2 linked regions of the Prochlorococcus marinus XMU1406 genome follow. The protein of the gene in region 2 interacts with the protein of the main gene of each other region in a pairwise test. Links are inferred from orthologs where the notes say so. Each region holds a gene or a part of one and is shown on either strand. Other genes may lie near its edges.

Region 1 (9,309 bases), 490 kb from region 2 along the record:
CTTGATCTTCCGGTTGAAGTTCTCTCAACAGTTATGAAAAGTCATCAGAGATACGTTCCTCTTTTATTGAAAAACAAAAGTTTTTCTAAACTAGATTTAAGCTCTGAAAAAAATATTAGTACAACTTTCTGCCTTATTTCAAATGGTCTTGAGGAATCAAATAATAATATTGCCAAAGGTAATGAGAAAGTATTAAGGGCAAGGTTTTCAGATGCAAAGTTTTTCGTAGAAAGTGACAAAAAAGTTGCTTCAATCGAAAGAAATGAAAAGCTTAAATCTGTTTCCTATTTGAAAGGACTTGGAAATATATTTCAGAGGGTAGAAAGGATAGAGGAAGTTACTAAAAAAATTCTTAAATTTTTAAATAATAAGTCTTTAGAAGAAAAAAAAATAATAGAAGCTGCTAAATACTGTAAAAACGACTTATGTAGTGAAATTGTTTTCGAATTCCCTGAGCTGCAAGGAATAATGGGTGGTAAATATCTTAAATATGAGGGATTTAGTGAGGATGTTTGCTTGGCTGTCGCTGAACATTATTTACCTTCTTTTTATAAAGATGCTTTGCCCTCCACAAAATATGGTGCAATAGTTTCTATCGCAGATAAGGTCGAAACTTTAATAAGTATATTTATTTCTGGTAAACGTCCTAGTGGATCATCTGATCCTTATGCCTTAAGAAGAAATTTGAATGGAGTGATTAAAATAATTTGGGATTATGAATTTAATTTACCTTTAGATAAATTGTTCAACGAACTTATTGATTTTTGGGGAATCGTATTTCCGAATTTAAACTTCTCAAGAGAAATAGTATTTAATGATTTAAATGAATTTTTAGTTCAAAGAATTGTTAGTCATCTAGAAGAAATATCACTAAGTAAAGAATTAATCAAGGCAGTTTGCTCTTCTGATGAATTATCTCAAAAAAGAGTATTAAATATTGTTGATCTTAAAAATAGGATTAAATCTATTATGAATTTTAAAGAAAAGGAAAATTTTGTTGAAATCCAGAAGGTAATTACCAGGGTAAGCAAATTAGCTAAAAATAGTAATCTTTCAGCAGATGTTTTCTCTGCAGAGGAGAATGTAAACACAAAACTTTTTGAAAAAGATTGTGAATTGAAAGTTTTTGAATTTATTGAAGAATTAGAAAAACTTTTTTCGAAAGGTTATTGCAATTATTTGGAACTTCTAAATTTGTTTGAGATTAATATAAGCACTATCGAGGATTTATTTGATAATAAAAAGGGAGTCCTAATAATGTCAGAGGATTTAAAAATAAGAAATAATAGACTCAATTTATTGAGCTTAATTAGAAATTATTCTCTAAAAATAGCCGACTTTACACTTTTGAACTCTTAACTTTAATGCCTCCCTTTATTGAATAATTTTCTAGCATTTTTTCTACTTCTTTATTTTCCCTAACAGCACTATCAACGGGTTTATATTTAAGAGGTGCTAGAGCTTTCCCTCTTAAAATCGAGCCAAGTGTAAGCATTGTAATTTTAAGTTGCTGTAATGGTTTCATGGAGACAACTCTTTTGTATAAATAGCTATCAAAAGTAAGTCTTTGCACATCCATGTCATCACACATCTCAACAAAGGCTTCTCTTGCAGAATCATTTCTATAGAAAATATTTTGAAGGATTTCTAGCACCTTATAGGTTGTTCCATATTTTTTATCCCATTTTTTAAGATAGTTTTTTAAATCTTTTTCTGATGGAATTACTTGACCATTTTTTGATGCTTCAACAATTTCTTCAGCACACATTCTTCCGCTTTTTGCAGCAAAATAAATACCCTCTCCAGAACTTTTTGTAACATAACCAGCTGCATCACCAACCAATGCCATTCTCCCAACTACTCTTCTTGGCCTTGGATGCTCAGGAATAGGGTGAGCTTCTACCTTTATTACTTCACCATTAACAAGTCTTTTCTTTGCCCTATTTCTTACACCCTCTTGAAGTCCTTTAATTAATGACTGATTCTTTTGCATGGTTCCAGTGCCCACAGCAACATGATCATATTTCGGAAATACCCAACCATAAAAATCAGGAGAAACATCAGTTCCGACATACATTTCAGCAAGATCTTCGTAGTAACTCATTTCTTCTTTAGGCAATTTAATTCTTTCCTGAAATGCTATAGCAACTTTGTAATCTCCCGCATCCATTGCTTTTGCGACTCTGCTATTGGCTCCATCAGCTCCGATCAAAAGGTCAACAGTAAGCTCTTTGAGTTCCCCTTTTTTATCTCCATTCGTAAAATCTGAGTAGGAAAGCTTATATGGCCCTTGATTATTATCGCCAGTATCAATAGAAGTAACTAATCCATTTATTAATGTAGCACCATAATCTGATGCTCTGTTGCGCATAAAGGCATCCATAACTTCTCTTCTACACATCCCTATAAACTCATTATCACTTTCCCCATAAACTCTATCTAAACTTATATCTACCTCTCTATTGGAAGGAGATATCATTCTCATATGTCTTACTTTCCTATCAATAATTGACTCAGGCAAATCAAATTCTTCTACCATGCAAAGTGGAATTGCTCCTCCACATGGTTTTGCATTATCTAATTTCCTCTCGAAGAGCCAAGTTTTTATTCCAGCTTTAGCAAGTATTTCTGCAGCACAAGAACCACTTGGACCTCCACCAATAACAGCTACCCTCAACATATGAAAAAAAAATAATACTGTATATAAAAACTACATCTTTTTTGCTTATAAAAGTGCATTTCTTAAAATAATAGTTAATATCGAAATATGTTTTCCAAATTCACTTCTAAATATTGGAACTAAACAAAGATATCGATCAATTTGATATACCACTCGCCAAAAGAACTTATCTAAATAACCCTAATTCAACATTATTAAAAAAATTATTAATATTTTCTCCATTTCTTTTCCTTATCTTTTCTGTCGCTTCATTGCGATTTATTAGAAATGTAGAATTAATACCTCTTAATAATCTCAAATTTCAGGTTGAAAGAAATCATGATGCCAGAATTTTAGGCCATCTTCCATATAATGAAACCCCTAAAGAGAAACTAGTTTTAATTGAGCCTAATATTGAAGTTCATATTGATATGCGCGATTCTCTTCTAAAGATGAGAGAAGCAGCCAAAAAGGATGGGATATATTTGGTCTTCTTAAGTGGTTATAGATCAATAAATTTGCAAAACAATATCTTTTATTCTTTAAAATCTATTAGAAATCAAGAAGCGGCAGAAAGAGCTAGAGTTTCAGCCCCTCCAGGATATTCTGAACATAGTACTGGTTTTGCCATTGATATTGGAGATGCTACTCAAAGAGAAACGGACTTTGAGGCCGAATTCGAAAATACTGACGCCTTTAAATGGTTAATAAAGAATGCACCTAAATTTCACTTTAAGTTATCTTTCCCCAAAGATAATAAATATATAGATTATGAACCTTGGCATTGGAGATATGAGGGATCAATTGAAGCTTTAAAAGTTTTTGAAATTTCAAATAGAAAATCACAAATTTAGTTCATTCAATATGATGTATGTTTGTCAAAGTCTTAAAGAGAAAATTCTCATAATAAGCATTCTTTGGGTTAGCCTTAATAAAGTCAATCTACTATTTGTTTAAATTTTATAAATGTCATCTTCGATAAAAGAAATTAGGAATGTTGCAATTATTGCCCATGTAGATCATGGGAAGACAACCCTTGTGGATGCTTTGTTATCTCAATCAGGAATATTTAGAGACAATGAAGTTATTCCTACATGCGTAATGGATTCGAATGATCTTGAAAGAGAAAGAGGAATAACAATACTCTCAAAAAATACAGCAGTTAACTACAAAGATACCAGGATTAACATTATAGATACACCAGGACATGCAGATTTTGGAGGAGAAGTCGAGAGGGTATTGGGAATGGTTGATGGTTGCCTGCTTATCGTTGATGCAAATGAGGGGCCAATGCCGCAGACAAGATTTGTTTTAAAAAAAGCACTAGAAAAAGGACTTAGGCCTATTGTTTTTGTAAATAAAATTGATAGACCAAGAGTAGTGCCAGAGATAGCAATTGATAAGGTACTGGATTTGTTTTTAGAATTAGGAGCTGATGATGATCAATGTGATTTCCCTTATCTTTTTGGAAGCGGCTTATCTGGTTTCGCAAAAGAAGAGATGGAATCTAATAGTGACAATATGATGCCTCTTTTTGAAGCTATTATCAGACATGTTCCACCTCCAGTAGGTGATGCAAATAAGCCTCTTCAGCTACAAATAACTACTTTGGATTATTCTGATTTCTTAGGCAGAATTGTAATTGGAAAAATTCATAATGGAACTATCAAAAATGGTCAACAAGCTAGTTTAATTAAAGAAAATGGAAAAACTATTAAAGGTAAGGTTAGTAAATTACTAGGATTCGAAGGATTACAAAGGATTGATATAAATGAGGCATTTGCGGGAGATATCGTTGCCGTTTCTGGTTTCGATGACGTCAATATTGGTGAGACCATAGCATGTTCCGATTCTCCCCATCCACTTCCATTAATCAAAGTTGATGAACCCACCTTAAATATGACTTTTGTTGTTAACGATTCTCCATTTGCGGGTAAAGAAGGAAAATTTGTTACTAGTAGACAATTAAAAAATAGATTGGAAAGGGAACTTTTAACAAATGTTGCCCTGAGGGTCGAAGAAACTGATTCTCCTGATAGGTTCTCAGTCTCAGGAAGAGGAGAATTACATTTAGGTATTCTAATTGAAACGATGAGAAGAGAAGGGTTCGAGTTTCAAATCTCACAACCTCAAGTAATTTTTAGAGAAATTGATGATGTTGAATGTGAGCCTATAGAGACCTTGGTCCTAGATGTGCCTGAAGTATCCGTTGGTTCATGTATAGAGAAACTTGGATCGAGAAAGGCGGAGATGAAAAACATGCAGACAAGTTCAGATGGGAGAACTCAATTAGAATTTCTTGTTCCATCAAGAGGACTAATTGGATTTCGTGGTGAATTTGTTCGTATTACAAGAGGTGAAGGTATCATGAGTCACTCATTTTATGAATATAAACCTAAAACAGGAGATTTTGAAACTAGGAGAAATGGAGTCCTTATAGCTTTTGAGGAAGGTGTAGCCACATTTTATGCATTAAAGAATGCGGAAGATAGGGGAGTTTATTTTATTAAACCTGGAGTTAAAGTTTATAAGGGAATGATAATCGGAGAGAATAATCGACCTCAAGATCTTGAGTTGAATATATGTAAAACTAAGCAGTTGACTAATATGAGGTCTGCAGGGGCAGAAGAACTTGATACTTTGCAGTCACCTGTTGATATTACCCTTGAAAGAGCATTAGAATATATTGGACCAGATGAAATGCTAGAGGTAACACCGGATTCAATAAGAATGAGAAAAATAAATAAAAAGAAAAAAAATTAATAATTAGTTTCATGAACGAAGAAAGTACAAAAAGTTTTAAAGATTCCCTTTTTACTGCTTTAAATCTTTTTAACAATCATGAATGGTATGAGGCTCATGATGCTTTTGAAGAAATATGGAACTCCGTTGATGGTGACGAAAGACAAGTTATCCAGGGAATTTTACAAGTATCAGTTTCTCAGTTTCACTTAAGTAAGGGTAATTTAAATGGAGCAACTATTTTGCTTGGAGAGGGTTTAGGCAGAATAAAAACTAGAACCAAGATTAATTTAGGGATTGATCTTGAATCCTTCTGCTTATGTTTGGAAGATTTATTGAGGAAATTACAATATAAGGAGCTATTAAGTGAGAACGACAAGCCTTTTTTGAAACCTCTTTGATAAATATGAATATATCTTTATCTTCAATTAAAATATTATTTTCTATCTCATTTTTTTTCCAAGAAAACAAGAAAACTAATCGATATGAAGGAAAATGAACTTAAAAATTCATAATGTATCCCTTTCAATTAAAGGGAGATTAATCGTAAATGATGTTTGCATAACTGTAAATCCAGGAGAAGTTGTAGGTTTGATGGGACCTAATGGTGCTGGGAAAACTACCACTTTTAATCTTGCTGTTGGGAATATAAAACCTGATAAAGGTGAAATTTTAATGAATGGTAAAAATATAACCAATCTACCTCTCACAATTAGATCAAGACTTGGTTTGGGTTATTTAACGCAGGAAGCGAGCATATTTAGAGACCTTACTGTGAAGGATAATATAGATTTAGCTTTGCAGAATTCATCCTATAGTAGAGCAGCAATTAGAAATAGAAGAGAACAATTAATTAATGAATTTAATTTGAATAATTTTGTAGATAATTATGGTTATCAACTTTCAGGAGGAGAGAGGAGGAGATGTGAAATAGCCCGGGCTCTTACTGTAGGTAGAAAAGGACCTAAATATTTATTATTAGACGAACCTTTTGCTGGAATCGATCCTCTAGCTGTGAATGATTTAAAGAAACTAATTCTTAAATTAAGAAATGACGGTGTAGGGATTCTTATTACAGACCATAATGTAAGGGAAACACTTTTAATTACTAACAAATCATATGTATTAAGTGAAGGAAAAATTTTAGCAAACGGATCATCAAATGAATTAGCTGATAATCCAATTGTCAGGAAGTATTATCTAGGAGATAATTTCAAACTTTGAAATCATTTTGAAAAATAAATTAAAAAGTAATTATTAAAGATTTCCTCATATAAAGATGATTTTAATTATTATTTGATTGTCTTAAAATATTAAAACCAGATAAAGTTTTTTGAATGATACTAGATAATCTTATTAAAAATTTAATATATGATCCAGTTTCAGTCCTAGGTCTTTTAGTCTTTTATTTTTTATTAGTTAATTTACCAATATCTTTAGGTGCAGTTTTCAAAAAAAAGTCTTCTTCTACTGTAAGACTTCTAACAATTTTAGTGAATTTATTAATAACATTACAATTACTTTTTAGGTGGTCAATTTCTGGACATTTTCCTATTAGCAATTTGTATGAATCTCTTTATTTCCTTGCTTGGGGGATCACAATAGGACAACTATTGATTGAGAGGGAATACCAATCTCCAATAATCCCCTCAATTGCCATACCTATTGAGTTGCTAACTGTTGCCTTTGCTTGTTTTGTTTTGCCTGACGATTTGAAACTATCATCCAACTTGGTTCCAGCATTAAGATCTAGTTGGTTAGTAATGCATGTTAGTGTCGTAATGCTTAGTTATGCTGCATTAATAATAGGTTCTTTACTTTCAGTATCTGTTTTGTTCATTAATAAAAATAAGCCGCTTCAAATCAGAAGTAGTTCTACTGGTATTGGAGGGTTCAAACTTACTAACAACTATCCTTTGAATGGTATAGTTGAACCTATTGAATTTTCTCATTCAGAAGAATTAGATACGTTAAGTTATCGTTCTATATTAATAGGTTTTGTTCTTTTGACTCTCGGTTTAATTTCAGGAGCAGTCTGGGCTAATGAGGCCTGGGGCACATGGTGGAGTTGGGATCCAAAAGAAACATGGGCGTTTATCTCATGGTTGTTTTATGCCGCTTATCTGCATATGAGAATCAGCAAGGGTTGGCAAGGACGCAAACCAGCATTATTAGCATCTATTGGCTTTTTAGTTGTTTTAGTATGTTATTTAGGAGTTAATTTCTTGGGAATAGGCTTACATAGTTATGGCTGGATATTTGGGTGATAAAAAAATCACCCTTAATATTTATTGAGGCTCTGAAATCACATTCCCTTTTTGTGCTTCTTGCGCAACTTTTCTCAAGTCATCACATCCCTCTTTTAATGTAGGGTAAGCAAACATTCCACTACCTGCAATAAAACAATTAGCACCAGCATAGGCACATTGTGAAATAGTCCAATTTGCTTTAATGCCCCCATCAACTTCAATGTCTACATCTAAGTTTTTTTCTATAATAAAGTTTCTTATTTCTCTGATTTTATTAAGCATTGTTGGTATGTAAGCTTGACCACCAAACCCTGGATTAACTGTCATAACCAAAACATGATCAACCATATCCATAATGTTTTTAATCATTTCAAAAGGAGTATGAGGGTTTAATGCAACAGAAGGAGATCCTCCAAGGTCTCTAATTCTTCCGAGAACTCTATGCAAATGAATATTAGCTTCGGCATGAGCTATTACTACCCCAGGTTCACCATTTGCCCCTTTTGTAGCGTTTACATAAGATTCAAGCATGGTTTCACAATTATATTGACTCACCATTAATTGAGTTTCAAAAGGGACATTGCAATATTTCCTGCATGCAGCAATCATTTCAGGACCGAATGTAAGATTTGGGACGAAATTTCCATCCATTACATCAAATTGTATTCTATCTACCCCAGCTTCCTCGAGCTCTTTAACACATGCCCCCATATTTGCCCAATCTGCAGGTAAAACTGAAGGAATTATTTGAATTGGTCTATTAACACCAGCTAAATTTGCTTGATTTGTCTCAGTCATTTAATTTTTAAAATATTTAATAAAGATACTATATTTAGTTGTTTATTCCTAATTTAAAGTCACGGCCTGATAAAGTAACAGCTGTAAAGAGTTAAAAAAAGCTTACTAGCATAATAATTCTCATAAAAAATGATATTTTTTATGAGATCATACTCAAAACCTTTTAGAAAATCCTCAAAAATTTAATTGTGAATCAAACTTTAATTCAAGAAATTCTCGAAGTTGTCGAGCAAGCAGCAATTGCTTCAGCAAAACTAACAGGACTTGGTCAAAAAGATGAAGCTGATGCTGCAGCTGTGGAAGCAATGAGATTGCGAATGGGCAAAATTGAAATGAAAGGGAAAATTGTTATTGGTGAAGGTGAAAGAGATGAAGCACCTATGCTTTATATAGGTGAAGAGGTGGGAAGTGGAAGTGGACCAGGTGTTGACTTTGCGGTAGATCCTTGTGAAGGAACAAATCTTTGTGCAAATAATCAAAGAGGCTCTATGGCCGTTTTGGCAGCATCAGATACCGGTGGTCTTTTTAATGCACCTGATTTTTACATGAACAAATTAGCAGCTCCGCCTGCTGCAAAAGGGAAAGTAGATATTAGAAATTCGGCTACTGAAAACTTGAAAATTCTTAGTGATTGCTTGGAACTCTCTATTGATGAACTTACTGTTGTTGTAATGGATAGAACGAGGCATAAAGACTTAATTAATGAAATTCGTGGATGTGGTGCAAAAGTACAACCGATTTCTGATGGTGATGTTCAAGCTGCAATTGCATGTGGGTTTGCAGGAACTGGAACACATTGCTTGATGGGTATAGGTGCAGCTCCAGAAGGTGTTATTTCCGCAGCTGCAATGAGAGCTCTAG
Region 2 (9,428 bases):
TTCTCCTTATATCTGCTACTAGCTATTGGGTTTAAAGGAGGTATAGAGATACAGAAAAGTGGTTTTACAGATCAAGTATTGCCTACTTTAAGTGCTGCAATACTGATGTCACTTCTAATCCCGCTGATTGGATTTTTAATTTTAAGATTTAAGTTTGATGTCTTTAATTCAGCTGCAATAGCAGCAGCATACGGTTCAATTAGTGCTGTGACATTTATTTCCGCAGAAAGTTTTTTGGAAAGTCAAAAAATAGCCTTTGATGGGTTTATGGTTGGCGCCTTAGCTTTAATGGAATCTCCTGCAATAATTGTTGGATTATTACTTGTAAAATTTGCAGCTCCCCAAAATAGACCAAAATCAAGAAAAATGCATCTAAGCGCAATTTTACACGAATCACTTTTGAATGGATCAGTTTATTTATTGCTCTCAAGCTTAATTGTAGGATTTCTGACTGCTTCCAGTAATCCCTCAGGGATTGCAAAAATGGAGCCTTTTACTGGACAATTATTCTATGGAGCAGAATGCTTCTTCTTGCTAGATATGGGAATAGTCGCTGCTCAAAGATTGCCGAGACTTAAGAATGCGGGTTCTTTCTTGATTGGCTTTGCCATTTTTATGCCTTTGTTTAACGCATTTATTGGTGTTTTCGTTGCAAGATTTTTATCTTTAGGTCCTGGCAACGCACTTTTATTTGTGGTTTTATGTGCAAGCGCCTCTTATTTAGCAGTTCCTACAGCGATGAGGATGACAGTTCCAGAAGCCAAATCTAGTTATTATATTTCAACTACACTAGGTCTAACTTTCCCATTCAATATAGTTCTTGGCATTCCCATATATATGAGTTTAGTAAATACCATTATCCCATTGTCCCCTCTATAAAAATGAAAAGATTAGACTTGATATTTAGTGAAAGAGAACTAGATGCAATCATTAAAACATTAGAAAAAGCTAATGTTCCTGGATATACAGTTATGAAACACGCTACAGGCAGAGGGCCTGAAAGAGTTGTTACTGAAGATATGGAATTTACAGGATTAGGAGCAAATGCTCATGTAATTGTTTTTTGTGAGCAAGAATTAATAGATAAAATGAGAGATAACATAAGAGACGATTTAAGCTACTACGGAGGAGTTGCTTATATTTCAGAAGCAACACCCCTTTAAATTAGAGAAGCAAGATTTATTTTTAAGAATGAATCCAATCAACTCTTATATTTTTTCGACTATTTAAGTATCTATCAATTGACATTGCAGCAATACATCCATCAGAAGCCGCAACTACGGCTTGCTTAAATGGTGTATTTCTTATATCTCCAATAGCCCATACTCCATCAGAGTTTGTAGACATAAAATCATCAACAATAACTCCTCCGTCTTCTTTTAAAGCAATTTGATCCCCTAAAAAATCAGTAATCGGCTTTGAACCACTCATGTAGACAAACACTCCATCTAAATTTAAATTGATAGGATTTTCTTCTTGTTTATTTTTCACAACAACCCCATTCACTCCCATATCATCGCCCAATATTTCCAATAATCTTGTTCTACTCCAATGTTTTATATTTGAATTATCCATCAATTCCATAGCTTCTTCATTATCTGATTTAGGATCACTTGATGTAATCCAATGCACAGTTGATGCAAATTTAGTTAGAACAGTTGCCTCCTCAATTGCCTCCTTATTCACTCCAACAACGGCAACTTCTCTATTTTTATAAAAAGCCCCATCACATGTAGCACAATAACTTACTCCTTTGCCAAGAAAATCGGCTTCGCCCTTAAATGATGCAGGCCTACCCATGGCTCCACTTGCAAGTACAAGTGCTTTAGCTTTGAAAGTACCTTCGGGCGTATAAACCATTTTCCATTCTCCACTAGCGTCTATTCCAAACACTTGCGCTCTTCTATAATCTGTGCCGTATTGCACAGCCTGCTCTCTCATTAGAGTAAGTAATTTTTCTCCACTTATATCAACCGGAACACCTGGATAATTAGCTATTTGATGAGTTATTGCTAAGGCGCCAACAGATGGATTTTTATCTAAAATTACTGTCTTTAAGTTTGAACGAGATGTATAAAGTGCGCAAGTACATCCGGCGGGGCCTCCTCCGATAATAACTACATCTGACTCAATGATTTCCAATTTTTAAAAACTCCTTTTTTAGTAGTTAATTAGATGAGTTCTTGGTTAGAAGATATTTTTAGAGTAAATACCTGAACCTTTATATAGATATAAGTTAAAAGAAAAAAGAGAAAAAAGCTTAATATAGAAACAAACTTACATAGGAAAAACATAAAAAATTAATTATCAAAATGATCAGTTACGTGAAATGTTCTGTATTGATCTATTATTAGGTCATATCGAAAAATCAATTGCCGTTGAAACATTATATTTTTCATGACCAACTCTGATTACCTTTTAAAAGCTGCCATTAAGAAAGTAACCGAAAAATTAAACGAAATATTGGTTGAAAAAATTGAAGAAGCAACAAATATTGCACAGGACGCTCCAGAAATTCTCAAAAAAGAATTTGATAGTTTAAAAGAATCCATAATCGAAGAAGCATCAAGACTGGAAAAAGCCGAAAATATTCAAGAAAATGAGTCTAAAAATACTTATCAAGATTCCAAAATAAATAAAGCTTTAAATGAAATTGAAGGTATCAATAAGCAAATTGATCTCTTTAACAAAAATATAAATAATCAAATTAAATGAGTTATCACATTCTTCATTATCCTTTAAAAAAATTGAAGAGGGCCTTTCTTATTTGGATAACTCTGATTTCGCTTTTAATAAATTTATGGATAGATAATATCAGATTTACAATTTTCCAAAATAAGAATAATGAAAAAAGTAGGGTCCAAATTAAAAGAGCTAGGTGGTTTACTAATCAATTAATAACGCTTGGATCAGCATTTATTAAAATTGGACAATTATTATCAGCGAGACCTGATTTAATTCCTAATACCTGGATACAGGAATTGTCTAAATTGCAGGATCAAGTTCCTAATTTTTCATTTGCGCAAGTTGAAGAAACTATAAGAGAAGAACTAGGATGTAAGTTTAATGAAATAGATCAAATAATATGTGAACCGGTTGGATCAGCATCACTAGCTCAGGTCCATAGGGCGACTTTAAAAGATGGTAAGAAAGTAGTTTTTAAAGTTCAAAGGCCTAACTTAAAAGAATTGTTTATTATAGATTTGGGCATAATGCAGCAAATAGCAGGATTATTGCAGAAAAATAAGAATTGGAGTCGAGGTAGAAACTGGGTTGAGATTGCTAAAGAGTGTAGGAAAGTTCTCATGAAGGAGCTTGATTTTAATTCTGAAGCACAATATGCAGCAAGATTTAGACAGCAATTTCTTGATGATGAAAATGTTGAAGTTCCTGAAGTAATTTGGGATATGAGCAGTGAAAAAGTCCTTTGTTTAAGTTATCTAGAAGGAACAAAAATAAGCGATTTAGAAAAATTACAATCACAAGAAATTGATTTACCTAAAATCGCAGAAATAGGCGCCATCAGTTATTTGAAACAATTAGTAAATTACGGTTTTTTTCATGCAGACCCTCATCCAGGGAATCTAGCAGTTTCAAATGAAGGTAAATTGATTTTTTATGATTTTGGAATGATGGGCAATATCTCAAATAATCTTCAAACAAGATTAGGGGGGATGGTTAAGGCTGCTGCTTTAAGAGACGCCTCATCACTTGTCAGTCAATTACAACAAGCTGGACTAATTTCAAAAGATATTGATGTAGGACCAGTCAGAAGATTAGTCAGATTGATGCTTAAAGAAGCCTTAACTCCACCATTTAGTCCAAATATTATTGAAAAATTATCTGGAGATTTATACGAACTTGTTTATGAAACACCATTTCAACTACCAGTAGATTTAATCTTTGTGATGAGAGCTTTATCAACTTTTGAAGGAGTTGGTAGAATGCTTGATCCAGGGTTTAACCTTGTATCAGTTACCAAGCCTTATTTAATAGAACTTATGACTTCAAATAATCAAACTCCCAACGATTTAATTAACCAATTTGGAAGGCAAGTAGGTGAACTAGGATCGAAAGCTGTTGGCATTCCCAAAAGAATAGATGAAAGTTTAGAAAGATTAGAGCAGGGCGATTTACAATTGCAAATAAGAATGGGAGAGTCTGATAGGCAATTCAAAAAAATGTTTACTGCTCAAAAAACTTTAGGCCATTCAATTCTTATAGGAAGCTTATCAATTGCATCTGCTTTACTAGTAACCAATAAACAAAATAATTTTGCATTGTTGCCACTTTTTTTTGCACTACCAATAAGTATTGATTGGATAAAGTGCCAATTAAGTATGAGAAAAGGCTCACGTTTAGAAAAACTTAAGCGCTAAAAACTATATATTTTTGGGACCTAATCCTAAAGCTCCAGCGAATCTTGCTTGATTTCCCAATTCCTCCTCAATTTTTAAAAGCCTATTGTATTTTGCAATCCTTTCACTTCTGCTTAACGAGCCTGTCTTGATCTGACCCGCTCTTGTGGCTACAGATAAATCTGCAATTGTTGTATCTTCAGTCTCACCACTTCTATGACTAATAACACTTGTGAAACCAGATATTTTAGCTAACTCAATAGCTTCCAAAGTTTCAGTTAATGTTCCAATTTGATTTACCTTTATTAGGATTGAATTGGCAGATTTTTCCATAATCCCTTTCCTTAATCTTTCTGTATTAGTAACGAATAGATCATCACCTACAAGCTGAACTTTATTTCCTAATTCTTTGTTTAATTCTGACCAACCCTCCCAATCATCCTCAGCTAAACCGTCCTCTATTGAAACTATTGGATAATTAGAAACTAATCTTGAAAGATATGAAATCATTTCAGAACTATTTAAACTTTTACCTTCATATTTATAAATACCATCACTATAAAATTCAGTACTAGCAGCATCTAAAGCTAAAGATACCTGCTCACCAGGCTTAAATCCGGCTTTTTGAATTGCTTCTAATAATAAGTCCCCTGCTTCTTCGCTTGATGACAAATTAGGTGCAAATCCACCCTCATCCCCTACAGCAGTAGATAGACCTTTTTGATCAAGTAATGATTTTAATGAGTGAAAAATTTCAGTACCCATTCTTAATGATTCACTGAAATTATTAACTCCATGTGGGACAAGCATAAATTCCTGAAAATCAAGACTATTTGGTGCATGAGCACCACCATTTATTACATTCATTAATGGGACTGGAAGGAGATTGGATAATGGATCTCCAAGATACCTATATAGTGGAACGTCTAAAGCATTTGCTGATGCTCTGGCAGTTGCAAGACTTACTGCAAGGATTGAATTTGCTCCAAGGTTAGATTTATTAGGAGTTCCATCAATTTCAATCATTAATTTATCTACTGCAGTTTGATCTAAAGCTGACAAACCACATAAAGCCGGGGATATTGTTTCATGAATTTTATTAACAGCATTTAAAACACCCTTCCCCATATATTTTGAACCACCATCCCTTAATTCATGTGCCTCATGAGCACCAGTGCTAGCTCCGCTGGGAACAATTGCTCTACCACTTGCACCACATTCCAAAAATACTTCTGCCTCTACAGTTGGATTACCTCTTGAATCAAGGACTTGCCTTGCTTCAATAGTATCAATAAGAAAATCAATAGTTTCTTTCACAATTTAATTATTACTATTTAAATCCTATTAATAGCTGAACTATTTGGCTAATATCTGAAATATATATGTTAAACAATTATAATTTTTAGTTTCATAACAACTCAAATATTAGTTAACGCTTTTATTAATTCTAAAGTCCCTGCAACCCCTCTTATGAACATATTTTTCAAATTCATCTTACAATTTAAAAATTATTGGATGATTATTAATGCAGATACTATTTAGAATATTAATTAATAATCAACTATAGTTTTTATAGTTTATGAGAGAAACACTTACATCCAGTCCTGAACTATTTAGCGATATCAGTTGGAATCTTCTTTTATTAGGGGAAGAAACAGCAAAAAAATGGGATCATAGCGAGTTTAATATTGAACACATAATTCATACATTGTTCTCATCAAGTGAATTTTTTGCTTTTATAGAAAAATTATCAATTGACCAAGATACAGTTTTAGATATAACAGAAGATTTTTTAGAAGATACTCCAACAAATGAGTCAGATATTTTTACTATCGGAGAAGATTTAGAAATTTTATTAGATAATGCGAATCAGATTAAAATTCAATGGGGATCGAGATTCATAGAAATCCCTCATTTACTAATTGCTCTTGGAAGAGATTTAAGAATTGGAAATTATGTTTTTGAAGAAGGCAACCTTTCGATGGAAAAATTAGAAGAAGAATTAAAGTTTTTCCCAAATATTAATCAATCAAAAGATTCTTTTAATTATGAGAATGTACTTGAAATAAATAATCAATCAAATAAAGAGACTTTAGTTAAAGAAGAAAAATTTAAAGAAACTATTGTCCCATTACCCAAAAGTAAACTTCAAATTGAAACCAAAAAACAAGTTGGGAAAGATGAAAATGCTCTCTTAATTTATGGAAAAGATTTAACAGAATCAGCTACAAAAGGCTTACTGGATCCTGTTTTAGGGAGAGAAAATGAGATCAATAATTTAATGAGGGTACTTTGCAGAAGAAACAAAAATAATCCTATACTTATCGGCAATCCTGGAGTTGGTAAAACCTCAATTGCAAAATTACTTGCGCAATTAATTGTAGACAAAAAAGTTCCTGATTCTTTAACAGACTTTAAAATTATTTCGCTTGACTTAGGTGCTTTAGTTTCTGGGACAAAATTTAGAGGCCAACTAGAAGAAAGGCTAAGCTTAATAATGCAAGAACTAAGCAATCCAAACCAAGGAATGATTCTATTTATTGATGAAATTCATTCAATATTAAGTTCTGAAAGATCTTCTACCGACATTAGCAATATCTTAAAACCTTTACTGGCTGAAGGAGAACTTAGATGTATCGGTACAACAACTCCTGAGAAATTTCGTGAAACTATTGAAAAAGATCAGGCATTAAATAATTGCTTTCAAAAGATAGTTGTTAATGAACCTTCAGTAGAATTAAGCGCAAAAATACTGCAAGGTATAAAAAAGAAATATGAATCACATCATGGAATAAAAATTTCTGAAGAAGCTGTAAACTATTCTGCAAAATTGGCCGACAGATACATCAGTGATAAATGTCTTCCTGATAAAGCAATAGATTTAATTGATGAAGCAGCTGCAGAGTTAAAAATCGAGTCTAATAAAAAGCCTCAAATAATTCTCCAACAAGAAAATAAACTTCATACTATTAATGAAAAACTGAATAATTTGCAAGGAGAAAATATCGAAGCTCAAGAAAAACTGCTGAATATGAGGCAACAATCAGAGTCAAAATTGAACGTTCTTTTGGACAATTGGAACATTTTAAGGGAAGAAATGGAGCAATTATCTATTTTAATGAAAGAAGAAGATAAGCTAACAAAACAAATTAAAGATAAATCAAATCGCAAAATTGAAAATGATCTGGATTATTTAGAAAAGCTTGAAGAAGAGTTAAATGAAATAGAAAATGAAATACAAAAAGTTGAAGAGAACTTTAATAAAATAAAGAAAAATAGAAATTTCCCTTTTAAATATCAAGTTGAACCTGATGATATTGCGGATGTTGTCTCAAAAATTACAGGTATTCCAATTTCTAAAGTAGTTTCAAATGAACGTAAGAAATTAGTCAATCTAGAAATAGAACTTAGTGAAAAAGTTATTGGACAAGAAAAAGCTATAGAAGCTGTTTCTGCTGCAATTAGAAGAGCTCGCGTTGGCATGAAAAGTCCTAAAAGACCTATCGGATCTTTTTTATTTATGGGTCCTACAGGTGTTGGTAAAACAGAATTAGCAAAATCTCTTGCAACAGCTTTATTTGATGAAGAAGACGCACTTTTAAGATTAGACATGAGTGAATATATGGAGAAAAATGCCGTAGCAAGACTTTTGGGAGCTCCTCCAGGTTATGTTGGTTATGAAGAGGGAGGTCAATTAACTGAAGCTGTAAGACGTAAACCCTATTCAGTAATACTTCTTGATGAGATAGAAAAAGCACATTCAGAAGTTTTTAATATCCTTTTACAAGTCTTAGATGAGGGAAGATTAACGGACTCTCAAGGAAGGACCGTAGACTTCAAAAATACCGTAATCATTATGACAAGCAACCTAGCGGGTAAATCTATACTGGAGTATTCACAAAAGATTTCTAAAAGTGAGGGAAAGTTAGAAAAAGACCAACAAATCTTAGATGATTCCATTAGTAATACATTGTCTTCAATTTTTAGACCTGAATTTTTAAATAGAATTGACGAAGTTGTAAAGTTTAATCCATTATCTATTGATGAACTTCAAAAAATAATAATTTTACAAACAGAAGATTTAAAAAACCTGCTACTTGAACAGAAAATAAATATAGCTATAGACAAAAAAGTTATTAATAAAATTGCAAACGATTCTTACGAACCTGAATATGGTGCTAGGCCACTTAGCAGGGAACTTAGAAGACAAATAGAAAATCCCTTGGCTGCAAAACTTTTAGAGGATAACTTCAAAAACAAAAAAAATATAACAATTAAACTTAACCCTGCTAAAAAAGATGAGATCGTTTTCAAACCTAGCTGAGGAGTAAATCAATAAGCTAAAATAAAAATTAAAGCCTAAAGCTTAATTTCAAAAAAAATTTTGTGACAAGTCCTACTACTAATAAAGAACCTCTTAAAAAGGATTCTCCTGAAGTTGAAGAGCCTAAAAAAAATAATAATTTTTTTAGATCTACCTACGATGAGCTTAAACTTGTCGTGTGGCCTAACAAACAACAACTTTTTAGCGAATCAGTAGCAGTTATAATTATGGTATCGTTTTCTGCTGCAGCCATTGCTTCTGTTAGCAGATTCTATGGATGGGCAGCCTCGCAAATTTTTGGTTGAATTATCTCCCGAATATCCATTAATAAAGATCTTAATTAAGCTTCCAGAAAAATGAGTAATGAATTAACTACAAGCCTTGCTTCTTCAAAAGCAAATACAAGCATCGCAAGATGGTATGCAGTTCAAGTAGCATCAAGCTGTGAAAAAAAAGTAAAAGCGACTCTTGAGCAGAGATCAGTAACTTTAGGTGTTAATAATAGAATCATTGAAATTGAAATTCCCCAAACTCCAGGAATTAAATTAAAAAAAGATGGAAGCAGACAAACTACTGAAGAAAAAGTTTTTCCAGGTTATGTCCTCGTAAGAATGATTTTGGATGAAGATACAATGATGGCTGTTAAAAGTACTCCAAATGTAATTAACTTTGTCGGTGCTGAAGACGGTAGAGGCAGCGGAAGATCGCGAGGTCATATCAAACCTCGACCATTATCAAGACAAGAA

What was found.
Region 1: the proteins of eno (region 2) and rpe interact in binary tests that used the Escherichia coli proteins (3 or more experiments, as listed by UniProt). The link is inferred for Prochlorococcus marinus XMU1406 from one-to-one orthologs.

Annotation. Positions count from the first base shown.
Region 1 is NZ_JAAORG010000001.1:685,608-694,916, forward strand. Bases 6,570-9,295 are described here. They hold rpe (ribulose-phosphate 3-epimerase), read right to left. Parts: upstream 8,449-9,295; coding sequence 7,690-8,448; downstream 6,570-7,689. Other genes in these bases: lptB (LPS export ABC transporter ATP-binding protein), read left to right, coding at 6,570-6,625; ccsB (c-type cytochrome biogenesis protein CcsB), read left to right, coding at 6,739-7,668; glpX (class II fructose-bisphosphatase), read left to right, coding at 8,637-9,295. In the rest of the region: glyS (glycine--tRNA ligase subunit beta), read left to right, coding at 1-1,359; chlP (geranylgeranyl reductase), read right to left, coding at 1,340-2,680; HA149_RS03970 (M15 family metallopeptidase), read left to right, coding at 2,794-3,513; translational GTPase TypA, read left to right, coding at 3,626-5,422; HA149_RS03980 (DUF309 domain-containing protein), read left to right, coding at 5,434-5,802; more of lptB, read left to right, coding at 5,897-6,569; more of glpX, read left to right, coding at 9,296-9,309. UniProt on the Escherichia coli protein: Catalyzes the reversible epimerization of D-ribulose 5-phosphate to D-xylulose 5-phosphate.
Region 2 is NZ_JAAORG010000001.1:202,282-211,709, reverse strand. What follows is about bases 3,530-6,374. They hold eno (phosphopyruvate hydratase), read right to left. Parts: upstream 5,676-6,374; coding sequence 4,383-5,675; downstream 3,530-4,382. Other genes in these bases: HA149_RS01100 (ATP-dependent Clp protease ATP-binding subunit), read left to right, coding at 5,938-6,374; HA149_RS01110 (ABC1 kinase family protein), read left to right, coding at 3,530-4,379. In the rest of the region: HA149_RS01130 (sodium-dependent bicarbonate transport family permease), read left to right, coding at 1-879; HA149_RS01125 (P-II family nitrogen regulator), read left to right, coding at 882-1,163; HA149_RS01120 (NAD(P)/FAD-dependent oxidoreductase), read right to left, coding at 1,186-2,142; HA149_RS01115 (hypothetical protein), read left to right, coding at 2,398-2,715; more of HA149_RS01110, read left to right, coding at 2,712-3,529; more of HA149_RS01100, read left to right, coding at 6,375-8,682; preprotein translocase subunit SecE, read left to right, coding at 8,745-8,987; transcription termination/antitermination protein NusG, read left to right, coding at 9,039-9,428. UniProt on the Escherichia coli protein: Catalyzes the reversible conversion of 2-phosphoglycerate (2-PG) into phosphoenolpyruvate (PEP). It is essential for the degradation of carbohydrates via glycolysis.